2 regions of the Bradyrhizobium sp. USDA 4353 genome follow, and region 1 is predicted to be linked to the other one. Evidence: predicted binding sites of a transcription regulator. Region 1 holds the regulator's gene; the other holds the start of a gene.
The links. Region 1 encodes LexA, which represses DNA repair genes until DNA is damaged. Its sites were predicted from a motif close to TGTTCNNNNTGTGTTCNG; they were not measured.

Region 2: ACVILH_RS29530 (ImuA family protein) is a predicted target of LexA. The motif match lies at 4,016-4,033, and genes of this name have one in related genera.

Annotation. Positions count from the first base shown of each region.
Region 1 is NZ_JBSSGB010000001.1:5,096,177-5,103,644, forward strand. Features, by position in the region: gene ACVILH_RS22980 (ComEC/Rec2 family competence protein) at 1-1,665, shown strand, start outside; gene ACVILH_RS22985 (hypothetical protein) at 1,781-2,221, opposite strand; gene lexA (transcriptional repressor LexA) at 2,525-3,223, opposite strand; gene ACVILH_RS22995 (molybdopterin molybdotransferase MoeA) at 3,442-4,650, opposite strand; partial or broken gene ACVILH_RS23000 (LysR family transcriptional regulator) at 4,832-5,785, opposite strand; gene ACVILH_RS23005 (MBL fold metallo-hydrolase) at 5,870-6,802, shown strand; gene ACVILH_RS23010 (alpha/beta hydrolase) at 6,815-7,468, shown strand, end outside.
Region 2 is NZ_JBSSGB010000001.1:6,492,507-6,499,974, reverse strand. Features, by position in the region: gene ACVILH_RS29545 (TIGR02281 family clan AA aspartic protease) at 1-899, opposite strand, end outside; gene ACVILH_RS29540 (UdgX family uracil-DNA binding protein) at 1,104-2,588, opposite strand; gene ACVILH_RS29535 (putative DNA modification/repair radical SAM protein) at 2,694-3,932, opposite strand; gene ACVILH_RS29530 (ImuA family protein) at 4,118-4,906, shown strand; gene ACVILH_RS29525 (Y-family DNA polymerase) at 4,806-6,395, shown strand; gene ACVILH_RS29520 (error-prone DNA polymerase) at 6,799-7,468, shown strand, end outside.

The DNA of each region.
Region 1 (7,468 bases):
CCCGGCTCCTACGACTTCGCCCGCGACATGTTCTTCCAGGGCATCGGCGCGTCCGGCTTCGTGATGGGCGCGATATCAGCGCAGCCGCCGCCGCAGGAGGGCGGGTTCGCCCTGCGCTATGCCGCGACCATGCAGGGCCTGCGCGATGCGATCGATGCCCGCATCCGTGCAAGGCTGAGTGGCGACGAGCGCGCCATCGCCACCGCGCTGCTGACCGGGCGGCGCGACGCCATCACGCCCGATGTCAACGACGCGATGTTCATCTCCGGCCTTGGCCACGTGCTGTCGATCTCCGGCTATCACATGGCGGTCGTCGCCGGCGTCGTGTTCTTCGCGGTGCGCGCGCTGCTCGCGCTGATCCCCGGCCTCACCGTCAGTCATCCGATCAAGAAATGGGCAGCCGCTGCGGCGCTGGTCGCGGCGGCGTTCTATCTCCTACTGTCCGGCGCTGAGGTCGCGACGCAGAGATCGTTTTTCATGACAGCGGTCGTGCTGATCGCCGTGATGGTCGACCGCCGCGCCGTCACCTTCCGCACGCTCGCGGTGGCCGCGATGATCGTGCTGATCGCCGCTCCCGAAGCGCTGGTGCATCCGAGCTTCCAGATGTCGTTCGCCGCAACGCTCGGCCTCGTCGCGCTGGTGCAGTTCGGCCTGCCAAAGCTGTTCGCGACGCCGGACTCATCGACCGCGCAGCGCATCGCGCTGTGGGGCGGCCGTGAGTTGGCCATGCTGCTGCTGGCCTCGCTGATCGCGGGGCTCGCAACCACGCCCTATGCCGCTTTCCATTTCCATCGCATCACGCCCTATGGCGTGCTGGCCAACCTCGCCGCGATGCCGGTGGTCTCGGCGCTGGTGATGCCCGCGGGACTGCTGGGGCTATTGGCGGCGCCGTTCGGGCTCGATGGCGTCTGCTGGACGCTGATGGGCTGGGGCATCGACTGGATGATCGCGGTGACGCGCTGGGTCGCCGCGCTGCCCGGCGCCGTCGGGCGCATGGCCGCGTTCGGCATCGGCCCGCTGATCCTGGCCAGCCTGGGCCTGATCCTGATCGGCCTGCTGAGGACGCCGTTGCGCTGGTCGGGCGCGCTGATGCTGACGGCGGCAACGCTGTGGGCGTTCGTCGCGCCGCTGCCCGACATCCTGATCTCCGGCGACGGACGCGCGGTGGCCGTGCGCGGCGGCGACGGGCGGCTGCATGTGATGCGCAGCGGCAAGGACGTGTTCGCGACCCGCGAGTGGCTCGCGGCCGATGCCGATGCGCGCCTGCCGACCGACTCGTCGCTGGGTGACGGCGTGTCCTGCGACCAGGCGGGCTGCGTCGTGGCGCTGGCCGATGGCCGCCTGGTCGCGATGGCCTTGCGCGCCGATGCGCTGGCCGACGATTGCGCCCGCGCTGCGCTGATCGTGACCATTCGCGCCGCGCCGTCGTCCTGCGCGGCCGGAGTGATCGACCGCCAGCGATTGCAGCAGCAGGGCGCATTGATGCTGACGCGCCAGGGCCGCGGCTTCGCCGTCACGCCTGTCCGCGCCGCCGGCTCCGACCGCCCATGGGCGCCGGCACCACCTGATGCGACCGAGTTCGAGCCGACATTGGCGCCGCGCGCGCCGACGCCGCGCATTCAGGATGCGACGCCGCCCGAGACAGAGCAGGGCGCCGACGATTAGTTCGGTGGATCGGAGATCGCCGAGCGGCGGCCCTCGAGTCCGGCAGAAGCCGGCCGAGGGCCGCCGCAGCGTTGGCGCGCGATCCGAGGAATGCGATCCGTTGGCGATCAGATCGTCAGGTGATGCTGATGCGCCGGATCGATGGGGTCTGCACGGTCGGCCGATCCTCCGCCTGGTCGGGACGGGGCTCGCCGGGCTGCTTGGTGACGGGCAGTTGCAGCACGGTGACGCGCTGGCCCTCGCAGAGCTGTGTGACCAGCACGTGGCGCCCATCGGCGAACTCGATCGCGTCGTGGTGGCGATCGGGAATGTGCTTCTCGATGGTGTTGAACTTGGCGACGCGCTCGCGGATGGTCCGCGTCCACAGCCAGCGGCTGTCGTAGCGGACGTCCTCGGCGAAGGCGAGCTCGGTGCCGGGCAGCATGCACACCGCAACGGTCGGCTCGCTTTCCAGCGCGAAGCCGCGGGTTGCAGTGCCGCGGAACGTCGTCGAGATCAGCGTCTCGCCGACTTTGGCGGGACGGGAGGCAACGGCATGGAGGCTGTAGTCACACATCGGATCGCTCCTCGTTCAGAGATAGCTGACCCACGCTCCCCCCGGACAGGCGCAGGCCTCTATCAGAGTGGACATCAGGAGCGATGTTAGCGCGCGCTTCGCGGCATTTCTGCGCTGATCTGCAGCACGTGCGGCCGCCGACGATCACAAGCGTTTGAGCGTGCCGCGCTGCACATCATAGCGTGCGCTTGCGCGTGACTTGTTCTTGAGCGGCGCGACGAAGCGCGTCCATGCGCCGCCGATCGATTGTGCATCTCGCCCCGCGAGTCGCGATGCATGATCGCGACGGCGCAGCCTGCGTGATCAGTACTTGCGATACAGCCCGACCAGCTTGCCCTGGATCTTCACCCGGTTGGGCGGCAGGATGCGCACCTCATAGGCGGTATTGGCCGGCTCCAGCGCGATCGATGCGCCGCGGCGGCGGAAGCGCTTCAGGGTCGCTTCCTCGTCGTCGATCAGCGCCACCACGATGTCGCCGGTATCGGCCGACTCGTTACGCTGGATCAGCGCCATGTCGCCGTCGAGGATGCCCGCATCAACCATCGAATCACCGCGCACCTCGAGCGCGTAGTGCTCGCCATTGCCGAGCATGTCGGCCGGCACGCTGATGGTGTGGCTGCGCGTCTGCAGCGCCTCGATCGGCGTACCCGCAGCGATCCGGCCCATCACCGGCACGGCCACGGGACGCTCGCCATCGTCCAGCGCCGGTGTCGAGGTGCGGACCTTGCCGAGATTGCCCTCGATCACCGACGGCGTGAAGCCGCGGCGGTTGCCGGCGGCCTGCGACAGCTCGGGCAGCTTGATCACCTCGATGGCGCGGGCACGGTTGGGCAGCCGGCGGATGAAGCCGCGCTCCTCCAAGGCGGTGATCAGGCGGTGAATGCCGGACTTCGAGCGCAGGTCGAGCGCGTCCTTCATCTCGTCGAAGGACGGCGGGACGCCGGCCTCCTTCAGCCGTTCGTTGATGAACCGCAGAAGTTCGTACTGTTTGCGCGTCAGCATCTCGACCTGGTCCCCGGTTTGATGTCGTCCGACTCGCGAGCTCCTCGATCCGAGCGCCTCAATCGGAGCTTCTCGATCTCTCGGCGGGCCGGACGAGCGTCTTCGCGTCGTTCCGCAACATACTAAAAACAAATCATGAACGGACACTATCTGTTCGATGTGTGTTCCGCAATCCTAAAAATATGGTGAACGGACCGGGCTTTGCCGGGGGAGGTTGCTTAGTTCGGCAGGCGCAGGATCTCGCAGGGGCTTCCCGCGGGGGCCTTCGGCGCAAAGGCTGGACGAATGACGAGCGCCTGCGAGAGCGCGAGATTCCCGAGCAGCGATGAATCCTGCTGCGTCACAGGAGTTGCGACCAGCGTGCCGTCGGCGCGCTCCTCGAGCTGCGCGCGCAGATAGTCCTCGCGCGAATCATTTGCGCTAAGCTCGCGGCCGAGCAGGGCGGTCTCGCGCGGCAACCGTGCCTCGCGGCCGAGCAGGCTGCGAATCAGCGGGACCAGAAACAGGATCGCGCAGACATAGGACGACACCGGATTGCCCGGCAGGCCGATCACGCGCATGCCGCCGAGCCGCCCGTGCATCATCGGCTTGCCCGGCCGCATCGCGATCTTCCAGAACGCCATCTCGACGCCTTCGGCCTCGAGCGCCTGCTTGACCAGGTCGTGGTCGCCGACCGAGGCGCCGCCGGTCGTGACCAGAATGTCGGCCTCGGCCTCGCGCGCCCGGCGGATGCCGGCGACCGTCGCCTCGAGCGTGTCGGCGGCGATGCCGAGATCGATCGGCGTCGCGCCCTCGCTGCGCATCAGCGCCCGCAGGCCATAGCCGTTGGAATAGACGATCTGGCCGGGGCCGGGCGCCGAGCCTGGCATCACCAGCTCGTCGCCAGTGGCGAGCAGCGCCACCTTGGGCCTGCGCCGCACCGGCAGCGCCGGATGATTCATGCTGGCCGCGAGCGACAGGTCGCGGTCGCTGAGCCGGCGGCCGGCCTTGAGCAGCACCATGCCTTGATGGAAGTCGACGCCGGCAGGGCGGATGTGCCGGCCCTTGATCGCGGGCTCGTTGATGACGACGTCGCCGGCTTCGGCGCACGTGTCCTCCTGGATCACGACCGCGTCGGCGCCCGCGGGCACGACGCCGCCGGTGAAGATGCGCGCCGCCTCGCCGGGACCGATCACGCGATCGAACGGCCGCCCGGCCGCGACCTCGCCGATCACCCTCAGCCGTGTCCCGCTCGTGGTCGCGTCCGCCGCGCGCAGCGCGTAGCCGTCCATCGCCGACATCGCCTCCGGCGGCTGCGTCCGCAGCGCCGCGAGGTCATACGCCAGCACCCGGTGGAACGCCTCGTCCAGCCCGACCTGCTCCGCGGCCAGCGGCTCGGCGCCGGCGAGCACCGCGGACAACGCATCGGACACCGGCATCAGGGCCATCAGAGTTCCTTTGGACGGAGACGGGCAAATCGACTGAATCGCCTTCTAACCGAACGCGCACAGCGCGGCCAAGGGCCTAAGCCGCTCTCGCGCTTCCGGATCGTCTGAGGCGCCTTGCTCCGGACGCCGCCTCACGATCCCGCGAGACGCTCCCATCAGTCCGATCCATTTCCAAGCCGTTCTATCCCACAGCCAGGCGACAGGCGGCGCGCTCGGTCGTGTGCAGGATGTCGGCCACCATGTTCCGCAGCCAGGCCGATGCAGCATCACGGTCCAGTTGCAGCGGCCATACCATCGAGACGGCAGGCAGCCGCAGCGTCAACGGTGCGGGGCAGAGCGCGAGCCCGAAGCGCGGACCGTAGAGTCGTGCCATCCGGGTCGGTATCGTCGTGATCACCGGCGCTGCGGCCACCGTCGCCAGCACGCTAAGGAAGTCCGAGGAGGCCGAGACCACGTTGAGCTCGGTACCGATCTCATCCAGCGCCGCTTCCAGGCAGCCCTGCAGGCTGTTGGTCAGCGTCACCAGCGCGTGCGGAAGCGACAGGTAGTCGGCGAGGCTGATCGGCGTCTTCATCGCGATACGCGCGGGGTTGTAGACGCAGCTCAGCGCCTACTCGAACAGGAGCTGGGATCTGTGCCGCTGCGCGACGGCCTCGAAGCAGCCGACGGCGACATCCAGGGCGCCCTCGTCGAGCAGACGATGCACCTCGTTGCGTTCCGTCGGCCGGCTCAAAAGCCTTACGCCCGGTGCCGAACGACGCAGCATCGCCGTAAGCTCGGGGATCAGCAGCAGCTCGACCTCGCTCGAGAATCCCAAGCGGATGGTGCGCTGCTCCGTCGCCGGATCGAACTCCGGCGCCGCGTGCAGCGCAGCCTGCATCTGCGCGAGCGCCGCCCGGACAGGTCCGGCGAGCACCGCGGCCTTCGGAGTCGGCTGCATGACGGTGCCGACGCGGACGAACAGCTCGTCCTGCAGCAGCACGCGAAGCGTCGACAGCGTGTGGCTCATCGCGGGCTGCCCGACCTTGAGGTGGGCAGCCGCCCGCGTCACGCTGCGCTCCTGCATCAGTGCGTCGAAGGCGACCAGCAGATTGAGATCGAAGGACCGGAGATCGAAGTGATCGATGGACTGCATGAGTTGGATCGATTTGAGCAATGTCTGACCTAATCGTAGATCTCGGTCCAGACAAGACCCATTGCTCCGATCGAGGCCGCAAGCATGCAGGACATCACGACCTATCGCGTCGGCGACGCGACCATCACCAAGATCTTCGAAATCGGTCTCGACGCCGTCGAAGGCGATTTCCTGTTTCCAGGCGTGGACCCCGCCAGCATCGCTGCAGAGCGCGGCCGGTTTGGGCCGGGATCGATCGATCCGCGCACGGGATCGTTGCGCCTCAGCATCCATAGCTGGCTCGTGCGCACGCCCGAGCGGGTGGTCCTGATCGACACGGCCACGGGCAACGACAAGGAACGGCCAGGTGCGGCAGTTCTACACCGCTTGAACGAACCGTTTCTCGACCGCTTGCGCGCCGCTGGCGTTGCCCCGGCGGATGTCGAGTTCGTCCTGATCACGCATTTGCATGCCGATCACGTGGGTTGGAACACTCAGCTGTCCGATGGCCGTTGGACGCCGGTGTTTCCGAACGCGCGCCACGTGTTCTCGAGCCGTGAGCGCGCCTATGTCGCGGCGCTCTCGGCCGGTGACGGCTCGGACGCCGCGATCAGGGACGCGGCGGGGCTCGGCCCCATGCGGCATCCGCCGCTGCCGGGGGTCTACGAAGACAGCGTGCGGCCAATCATCGAGGCCGGCCTCGCGCGCGAGATCGTGGTCGATGGCAGCGAAGTCGTGGATGGCTTCCGTTTTCTGCCAAGCCCCGGCCACAGCATCGATCACGCCTGCATCAGCTTCAGCTCGCGTGGCGAGCGCGCGCTGTTCTGGGGCGACGTGATGCATCATCCGCTGCAGGTCGCGCGTCCGGATTGGAATTCGGTCTATTGCGAGTTTCCCGAGGCGGCGCGGACCGCGCGCCGGTGGGCGATGAACCATGCTGCGGAGACCGACTCGCTGGTGTTCACCACTCACTTCGCCGAATCCTCGGCCGGGCGCGTCAGCCGCGACGGCGACGGGTTTGCCTGGTCCTTCGCCTGATCGGAGATGGCCATGACCGAGACCGCTCCGTCCTCCTCGCCCGTCATGTCCGAGCGCCGCCTGATCGAAGGACCGGCGCCCGATGTGAAGCTTCAGCTCATCAATAAGCGTCGGCGCGATCTGCAGCGTTTCTCTGCGGAGCGAACCCTCGTGATGATGCACGGCGCCACCTTTTCGTCGGCAAGCCTGTTCGACGTCGCGGTCGGAGGCGCCTCGTTCATGGATGTCCTGGCGCAGGCCGGCTACGACGTCTGGGCCGTCGACGCGCGCGGCTATGGCGGCTCCAGCCGGCCGCCGGAGATGTCGCGCGCCCCGGAGCAAGGACCTCCATTGGTCAACGCGCGGACCGCCTTGGACGATTTCTCCGCCGCGGTGGACTTCATCCGCGGGCACCGCGACATCCCGCGCGTCAACGTGCTCGGAATGTCCTGGGGCGCTACGATCGCGGGCGCGTTCGCGAGCGCGGCGGGCGCCAAGCTCGAGAAGCTCGTCCTGGTGACGCCGCTCTGGCTCTCCTCCGAGCCGTTGCGCATCGACGCCGGCGGCCCGCTCGCCGCTTACCGCATCGTCAGCCCGCGCGCATTCGAGGCGGCCTGGCGGGGCGCTGCTCCGCCGGAGGCGCGCGCCGGGCTCATTCCAGACGGCTGGTTCGACACCTGGGCAGAG
Region 2 (7,468 bases), 1.4 Mb from region 1:
GGAATGCGGGCGGTGCCGGTGGCGTAGACCTGGGTGCAATTGCCCTTGGCCGCCAGCGTGGCGATGCGGCGGAGCAGCGGCTGGGTCGAGCGCTTCTCGCTGTCGAGCGCGATGTAGGTCTGGATCGGGCCGATCGCCTCGCACGGGCGGTCGAGCTTCTCGTAGCTGTCGGACATGCTGGTGAACACATCGGACATGATCATCTTTGCATCGGGCATCAGGCTGATCATGGTCGTGTAGTCGTCGATCGACGCCGCATAGCGCTTCAGAGCCTGCTCGGCCCGGGCGCGTATCACATAGGGCTTCTGCACCTCGGGACGGCGCCCGATCACCTCGGAGCTCAGCCGGATCGCCTTGTCATAGTCGCCCAGCAGATAATACAGCTCGCCGGCGCGGGCGCGCTCGGCGGTGCTTTCCGGGCAGCTGTCGGCGAAGCCGTTCAGGAGGTCAGCCGCCAACCGGGTCTCGCGCCGCTCCTCGAGCGCGACGGAGGCGTGGAAGGCGGTCTGCTTGTCGCATGGCTCCTTCTGCAAGGTGGCGAGCAGGCTGCTCAGCTTGGCGCCGCTCTCGAGGCCGGCCGGAAGGGGAGCAACGCGGTAGCGTTGGTAGAGGCCGGTGAATCGGCTTTCCGCCCTGGCCTCCGCTGCCGTCGCAGGCCGATCGGGCTCCGCCACCGCCGAGCTGCGGAAGGTCTGGATGACCTGATCGACCGGCGCGGCGAAATCGGGCCGCAGCAGATAGAGGCTGCCACCGCCGACGGCCACGGCCATGATCAGGCCGAGGAAGATCCGCGGCAGCAGGCTGCGCCGCTCGATGAATTCGGTCGTGCGATGCTCGCCGGGCTTGAAGTCGTTCGGGGGAGTGGCTGTCGGGCTTGCCGCCGCTTGATCATCCGTCATCGCCCCTGCCTCGACCCCAACCTCTTCCGCGACCGCAGCCACGTGATCCCCCACATGCATGTGAATGCCGAACGCGGTTGCCAAGATCAAGCATGACGAGCTCTCGCCGCGCGTGGACGATCTCGATCAGCTCATGGTTGCATTGTCGAGGCGAGACGATGGAGGAAAGTTGACCGGCGCTCGGCGGCGGGCAGCGCGCGTCGCTCAAGCAGCGTGCGCGCGCTTGAGCGCGGCGGCGGCGATCTTCAGGTCCTTAACGAAGAGCTCGTACTCCCGCGCCTTGGCCTCCGCGTCGGGGAGCCGCAACAAATAGGACGGATGCACCGTGATCATCGCCTTGGACCCCTCGGGCAGCTCGACGATGTGGCCGCGGTTCTTGGTGACCTGGGTGATCTTGCCGAACACCGCCTGAGCGGCCGTCGCGCCCATCGCCACGACCAAAGCGGGGCGAACGGCCGCAAGCTCGCGCTCGTACCATTGCCGGCAGGCCTTGATCTCCGGTGTCGCCGGCTTCTGGTGCAGCCGGATCTTGCCGCGGGGGACGAACTTGAAGTGCTTCACCGCATTGGTGACGTAGACCTTGGAGCGGTCGATGCCGGCTTCCTCGAGCGCGCGGTCGAGCATCTGGCCGGCGGGGCCGACGAAGGGATGGCCGGCAAGGTCCTCCTTGTCGCCGGGCTGCTCGCCGACCAGCATCAGCGGCGCGTGCTCCGGGCCCTCGCCGAACACGGTTTGCGTCGCGTCCTTCCACAGCGGGCAGGCGCGGCAGCCGGCGGCTTCTTCACGCAAGGTCTGAAGATCGGTCGCCTCGACATCACGTGAAGTCTGAGCGGCAGCAGGCGCGTGCGCTTTCGGCTTGCGGGTCATCGCGGTCTCCTCGACGCGTTTCTGCGGCTTGTGCGGCTCGGTGCCTTCATCGGCGATCATCATGGATGTGCGCCGGCTGGCTTCCGCGATCAGCGGCTGGATCAGCTTCGCCTCGGGCAGGTTCTGCCAATATTTCTTCGGCATCTCCTTCTCCATCGCCTTCACTTTCAGCCGCGCCGGATTGAAAATGCTGGCGTAATAGCGCAGCCAGACCTCTTCGAGCCGGTCCTCGGTCGGCGCTTCAGCCTTGCTCACACCCGGGGTGAAGGAGACCCGGCTGCCGTCCCAATGCGCGCAGATCTCCGGCGTCAGGATCGACCAGGGCATGTCGGCAAAGCGGCGGGCGAAGAAGGGAGCGGCGCGCTCGACGATGTGGTGCTCCGGCTCGAACCAGGCGACGTAGCGCGCGTCGCGCTCGCGGCCGACCTCGCGGAAGCGGACGAAGGCGTGCATCTTGTGGACGTCGCGGCGCACGGCGCGCGCCAGCGCGTTGGCCTGGGCGACATCGGGATCGGTCGCGATATCCATCAGGTCGTGGTTGGTGCGCAGACGCCACAGCAGCCGGTAGAGCAGGGCGAAGCGATTGGGATCGCTGTGCAGGATCGCGCTTTCGGCCAGCTCCATGAAGCTCGCAGGCACCGAGAAGGCGCCCTTGGGCACGTCGGGGAGGCGTGACTCCGACTGATCGTCGAACAGATCGGCCGTCGCGCCCTTCACCCGCCAGCTCACATCGGCGGCCCTGACGTCGTTCATCGCCAGCGCCCGCGCCGCCTTGCGCCAGCCATCGAAATCGGTGTCGCTGTCGAGGGTTACGACGTGCATTTGTCTCCTCACGTCATTGCGAGGAGCGGAGCGACGAAGCAATCCAGGGTCGTCGTGTCGCCCCTGGATTGCTTCGGGGCTTCGCCCCTCGCAATGACGACTTGGCTAAAATCCAAATCCCAGCTGCTGCGGTTTCGGCCGCAGCCGGGCCCTGAGGCTGGCGCCGTCCAGCAAAGACGGCGACGGCCGGTGGTCTGACAAAACGATGAACGGCAGCGCCTTGTTCCGGATCACATTGAGCTGGGCCAAATCAGCGAAGCGGATCGTCGTGGTGCGGCGGGTGGCGAGGATGCGCTGCACGGTGCGGGTGCCGAAGCCGGGCACGCGCAGCAGCTCCTCGCGGCTGGCTGTGTTGATGTCGAGCGGGAAGCGGTCGCGGTGGCGCAGCGCCCAGGCGAGCTTGGGGTCGATGTCGAGCGGCAGCATCCCTTCGTTCTCCTCGACGATTTCATTGGCATCGAAGCCATAGAACCGCATCAGCCAGTCGGCCTGATACAGCCGATGCTCACGCACGAGCGGCGGGGCCTGCAGCGGCAGGGCGCGGCTGGCATCGGGGATCGGGCTGAAGGCCGAGTAATAGACCCGCTTGAGCTTGTAGGCGCCGTAGAGATTGGCCGAGGTCGACAGGATGGTGCGGTCATTGGCGGCATCGGCGCCGACGATCATCTGCGTGCTCTGGCCGGCCGGCGCGAAGCGCGGCGGCTTGGCCCGGCGCACCGTCTTTTTCGCCTCCGCCGTCTCGTCGAGCTTGAGCCGGAGACGGCCCATGGTGCGGCGGATCGCGCGCTGGTCCTTCTCCGGCGCCAGCTTGGTGAGGCTGTCCTCCAGCGGCGTCTCGATGTTGATGCTGAGCCGGTCGGCATATTTGCCGGCTTCCGCGATCAGCGCCTCGTCGGCCTCGGGAATCGTCTTCAGATGGATGTAGCCGCGGAAGCGATGCTCCTCGCGCAGCTTGCGCGCGACGGAGACGACTTGCTCCATCGTGTAGTCCGGGCTGCGGATGATGCCCGACGACAGGAACAGCCCCTCGATGTAGTTGCGGCGATAGAAGTCGATCGTCAGCTTCACCACCTCGTCGACCGTGAAGCGGGCGCGCGGCACGTTCGAGGAGGCGCGGTTGACGCAATACAGGCAGTCGAAGTTGCACGCATTGGTCAGCAAAATCTTGAGCAGCGAGATGCAGCGTCCGTCCGGTGCATAGGAATGGCAGATGCCCATGCCCGGCGAGGTCGAGCCGAGCCCCTTGCCGTCGCGGGAATCCCGCATCTCCGTACCGCTGGAGGCGCAGGACGCGTCGTATTTGGCGGCATCGGCCAGGATCTCCAGTTTGCGCAGCAGCTCCATGCTTTTGAATCCCTTTGATTCCACTCGTTGAATCCGGACCGGGGCAATCCCGATTGACTCTCTCGGACGCGTTAGCTTTATATTAGAACACATCATGAACAAAGAGGTTCGTCGCGGGTTCAACAGCCAGCTTTTCTTTTGAGAACGGCTGCACCCGCACGATGGATTGAAAGGAGCGGCGACGGATGACCGGCGCACGCATGGATACGCTCGCGCGTCTGCGCGGCCGCATTGCTAGGCTCGAAGCGGCCGATGGCGCGCATGATCTGCGCCGGGTCGCGCTCGGCCATGACGAGGCCGATGCGGTGCTGCAGGGCGGGCTTGCCACCGGCGCGCTGCACGAGGTGTTTGCGGAAGGCGGCCGCCAGGCGGCGGCCGCGACCGGCTTCGTGTGGGGCCTCGCCGCGCGCGTTGCCGCGCGGCGGCCGCTGATCTGGATCCGGCAGGATTTTGCCGAGCGCGAGGCCGGCGCGCTGTCGATGAGTGGGCTCGCCGAGCTCGGCCTCGACCCGCGCCGCCTCGTGGTCGTGCGCGCGCCCGATCTCGATCACGCCTTGCGCACCGCCGCCGATGCGCTCGCCTGCGATGCGCTGGGCGGTGTGATGCTGGAGGTGTGGGGCGAGACGCCAAAGCTCGATCTCGTCGCCAGCCGCAAGCTGACCCTGGCGGCGCAGGAGTCCGGTGTCACCGCGCTGCTGCTGCGCGTCGCCGCGTCGCCGGAGCCGTCGACCGCGGAGACGCGCTGGATGGTGCGCACCGCGCCGTCGCCGGCGGTGGCGCCATGGATGGCATGGGGCGCGCCGCGCCTCGATGCCGAGCTCATTCGTAACCGTCACGGCCAGACCGGACGATGGATCATGGAGTGGATGCCCGATGCGTGCCGTTTCAGCGAACCGGCGGCGGATCCTCAGCCTGTGGCTGCCGCGCCTGCCCATCGAGCGCATCAAGCGGAGCCGCGTCGCCGATCCGCTTGAGCAAGGCAAGCCGCAGGTCGTCGTCATCAAGGACGCAAATGCGCTGCTGATTCATTCGCTGGATGAAGCCGCGGCGCGCCACGGCGTATCGCTTGGCCAACCCTTGGCGAATGCCCGCGCGGTCTGTCCCGATCTCGTCGCGCATGAGGCCGATCTCGCCGCCGATGCCAAATTGCTGGAGAGCATCGCCGACTGGTGCGACCGCTTCACGCCGCTGGTGGCGCTCGACCCGCCGCACGGGCTGTCGCTCGACATCACCGGCTGCGTGCATCTGTTCGGCGGCGAGGCGAAGCTGATGCAGTCGGTGTGCGATGCGCTGACCGCGCATGGCCTCACTGTGTCGGCGGCGATCGCCTCCAACGCGGTGTGTGCCCGCACGCTGAACCGGCAGGTGCATGGTCGCATCGTGCCGGATGGCGAGGAGGCGGCCGCGGTCTCAACCCTGCCGGTGGCCGCCCTCGGCGGCAGCGACGCGATCACGCTCGGCCTGCGCCGTGCCGGCCTGAAGACCATCGGCGATGTCGCCTCGCGCGGCCGCAACGAGATCACAGCCCGGTTTGGCGCCGCCTTCACCCGCGTGCTGGCGCAGGCGCTGGGCGAGGCCGATGCGCCGATCAGCCCGCGCAAGGTGCCGCCGGACTACATCGTCGACAAGCGCTTTGCCGAGCCGGTCGCGACCGACACGGTGATCGCGGCGAGCCTCTCCAGCTTGGCCGCGATGCTGGTGGCGGCGATGGCGCAGCAGGGCAAGGGCGCGCGGCGGCTCGAGGCCTGCTTCTTCCGCACCGACGGGCTGGTGCGCATCATCGCCATCGACACCGGCCAGCCGGTGACGGACGCCGCCGTCATCGACCGGCTGTTCCGCGAGCGGCTGGAGGCGCTGAACGATCCACTCGATCCCGGCTTCGGCTTCGACATGATCCGCCTCGCCGCCGGCCGCAGCGAGATCGTGGTGCAGCAGCAGCGCGATCTCGATGCCCATGTCCACGACAATGACGAGCTCTCGGCGCTGATCGACCGCATCGCCGCCCGCATCGGCGGCAAACGCGTCGTCGTGCACCTGCCGGTCGACACGCATCTCCCCGAGCGCGCGGCGCTGCCGCTGCCGGCCCAGCACAATCTCGCGGCCACCAGCACCGCCGCCTGGCCCGAACGCCACGACGGCGAGCCGCCGCTGCGTCCTTTAAGGCTTTTCGCGCGCCCCGAGGCGATCCAGGTGATCGCCGGCATCCCCGACGGCCCGCCCGCGCGTTTCGTCTGGCGCCGCGCCGCGCATGCGGTGGTCCGCGCCGAAGGCCCCGAGCGCATCGCGATGGAATGGTGGCGCCCCGACGGTCAGGGCCTCACCCGCGACTATTTCCGCGTCGAGGACGAGCATGGCCTGCGTTTCTGGCTCTACCGCGACGGCTTGTATGACCGTGAATTGGAGCAGCCGGAGAACGGCCCGCCGGTGCAGCCCTCCTGGTACATGCACGGGCTATTTGCATGAGGGGCAGGGTGGTCGCACGGCAAGCGCGCTGCTCACCCTCCCCTGGAGGGGGAGGGTCGGCTCGCATGCGCGCATGCGAGCCGGGGTGGGGTGACAGACCATCCGCGTTTGCGGTCCCCGTTGTCATCGGAACGAAGCTAGCTTGGACATTGGATCCGAGCACTTGCAGCGCGACCGGTGCGCTCCCTCTCCCCGTTCTTCACGGGGAGAGGGTTGGGGTGAGGGGCAGCCACGCCCACCGACCGTGCGGAGAGCCCCCCTCACCCGGATTGCATCTTGCGATGCAATCCGACCTCTCCCCGCAAGCGGGGCGAGGTAAGGACCGCGCAAGCTGCGAGAGATGTGCTCACACTAACGATGTCGTGCATAGACCACGCGCCGTCCCAATCTCCGCGGCCGCCCCATGACTCCCACCCGCTACGCCGAGATCGGCATCACCACCAACTTCTCCTTCCTGCACGGCGGCTCGCATCCCCAGGCCTATGTGCACCAGGCCGCCGATTATGGCCTCACCGGCATCGGCATCGCCGATCACAACACGCTGGCCGGCATCGTGCGTGCCTATAGCGAGCTGAGCAACGACCAGCTCAGCTACAAGCCGAAACTGCTCTACGGCGCGCGGCTCGTCTTCACCTGCGGCACGCCGGACATCCTGGTCTATCCGCGCGACCGCGCGGCGTATGGCCGACTATGCCAGCTGCTCACCCGCGGCAAGCGCGGCAGCGATCTGGACAAGGTCGCCAAGGGCGATTGCCGCCTGACATTCGAGGATCTGTTCGACTTCATCGACGGCCAGCTGTTGGTCCTGATGCCGCCGCATCGCTTCGACGAGGATGCCCTCGGCAAAATCCTGACCCGTCTGAAAGACAGCGCCGCCGAAGGCGTGTGGCTCGCCGGCAGCCTGCTGTATCGCGGCGACGATCGCCGCCGGCTGACGCGGCTGGCGCGCCTCGCGGCGTCAGCCAAGGTCCCGCTGATCGCCACCAACGACGTGCTCTATCATCACCCGCAGCAGCGCATGCTGCAGGATGTGCTGACCTGCATCCGCGAGAAGGCCTCGATCGAGAGCATCG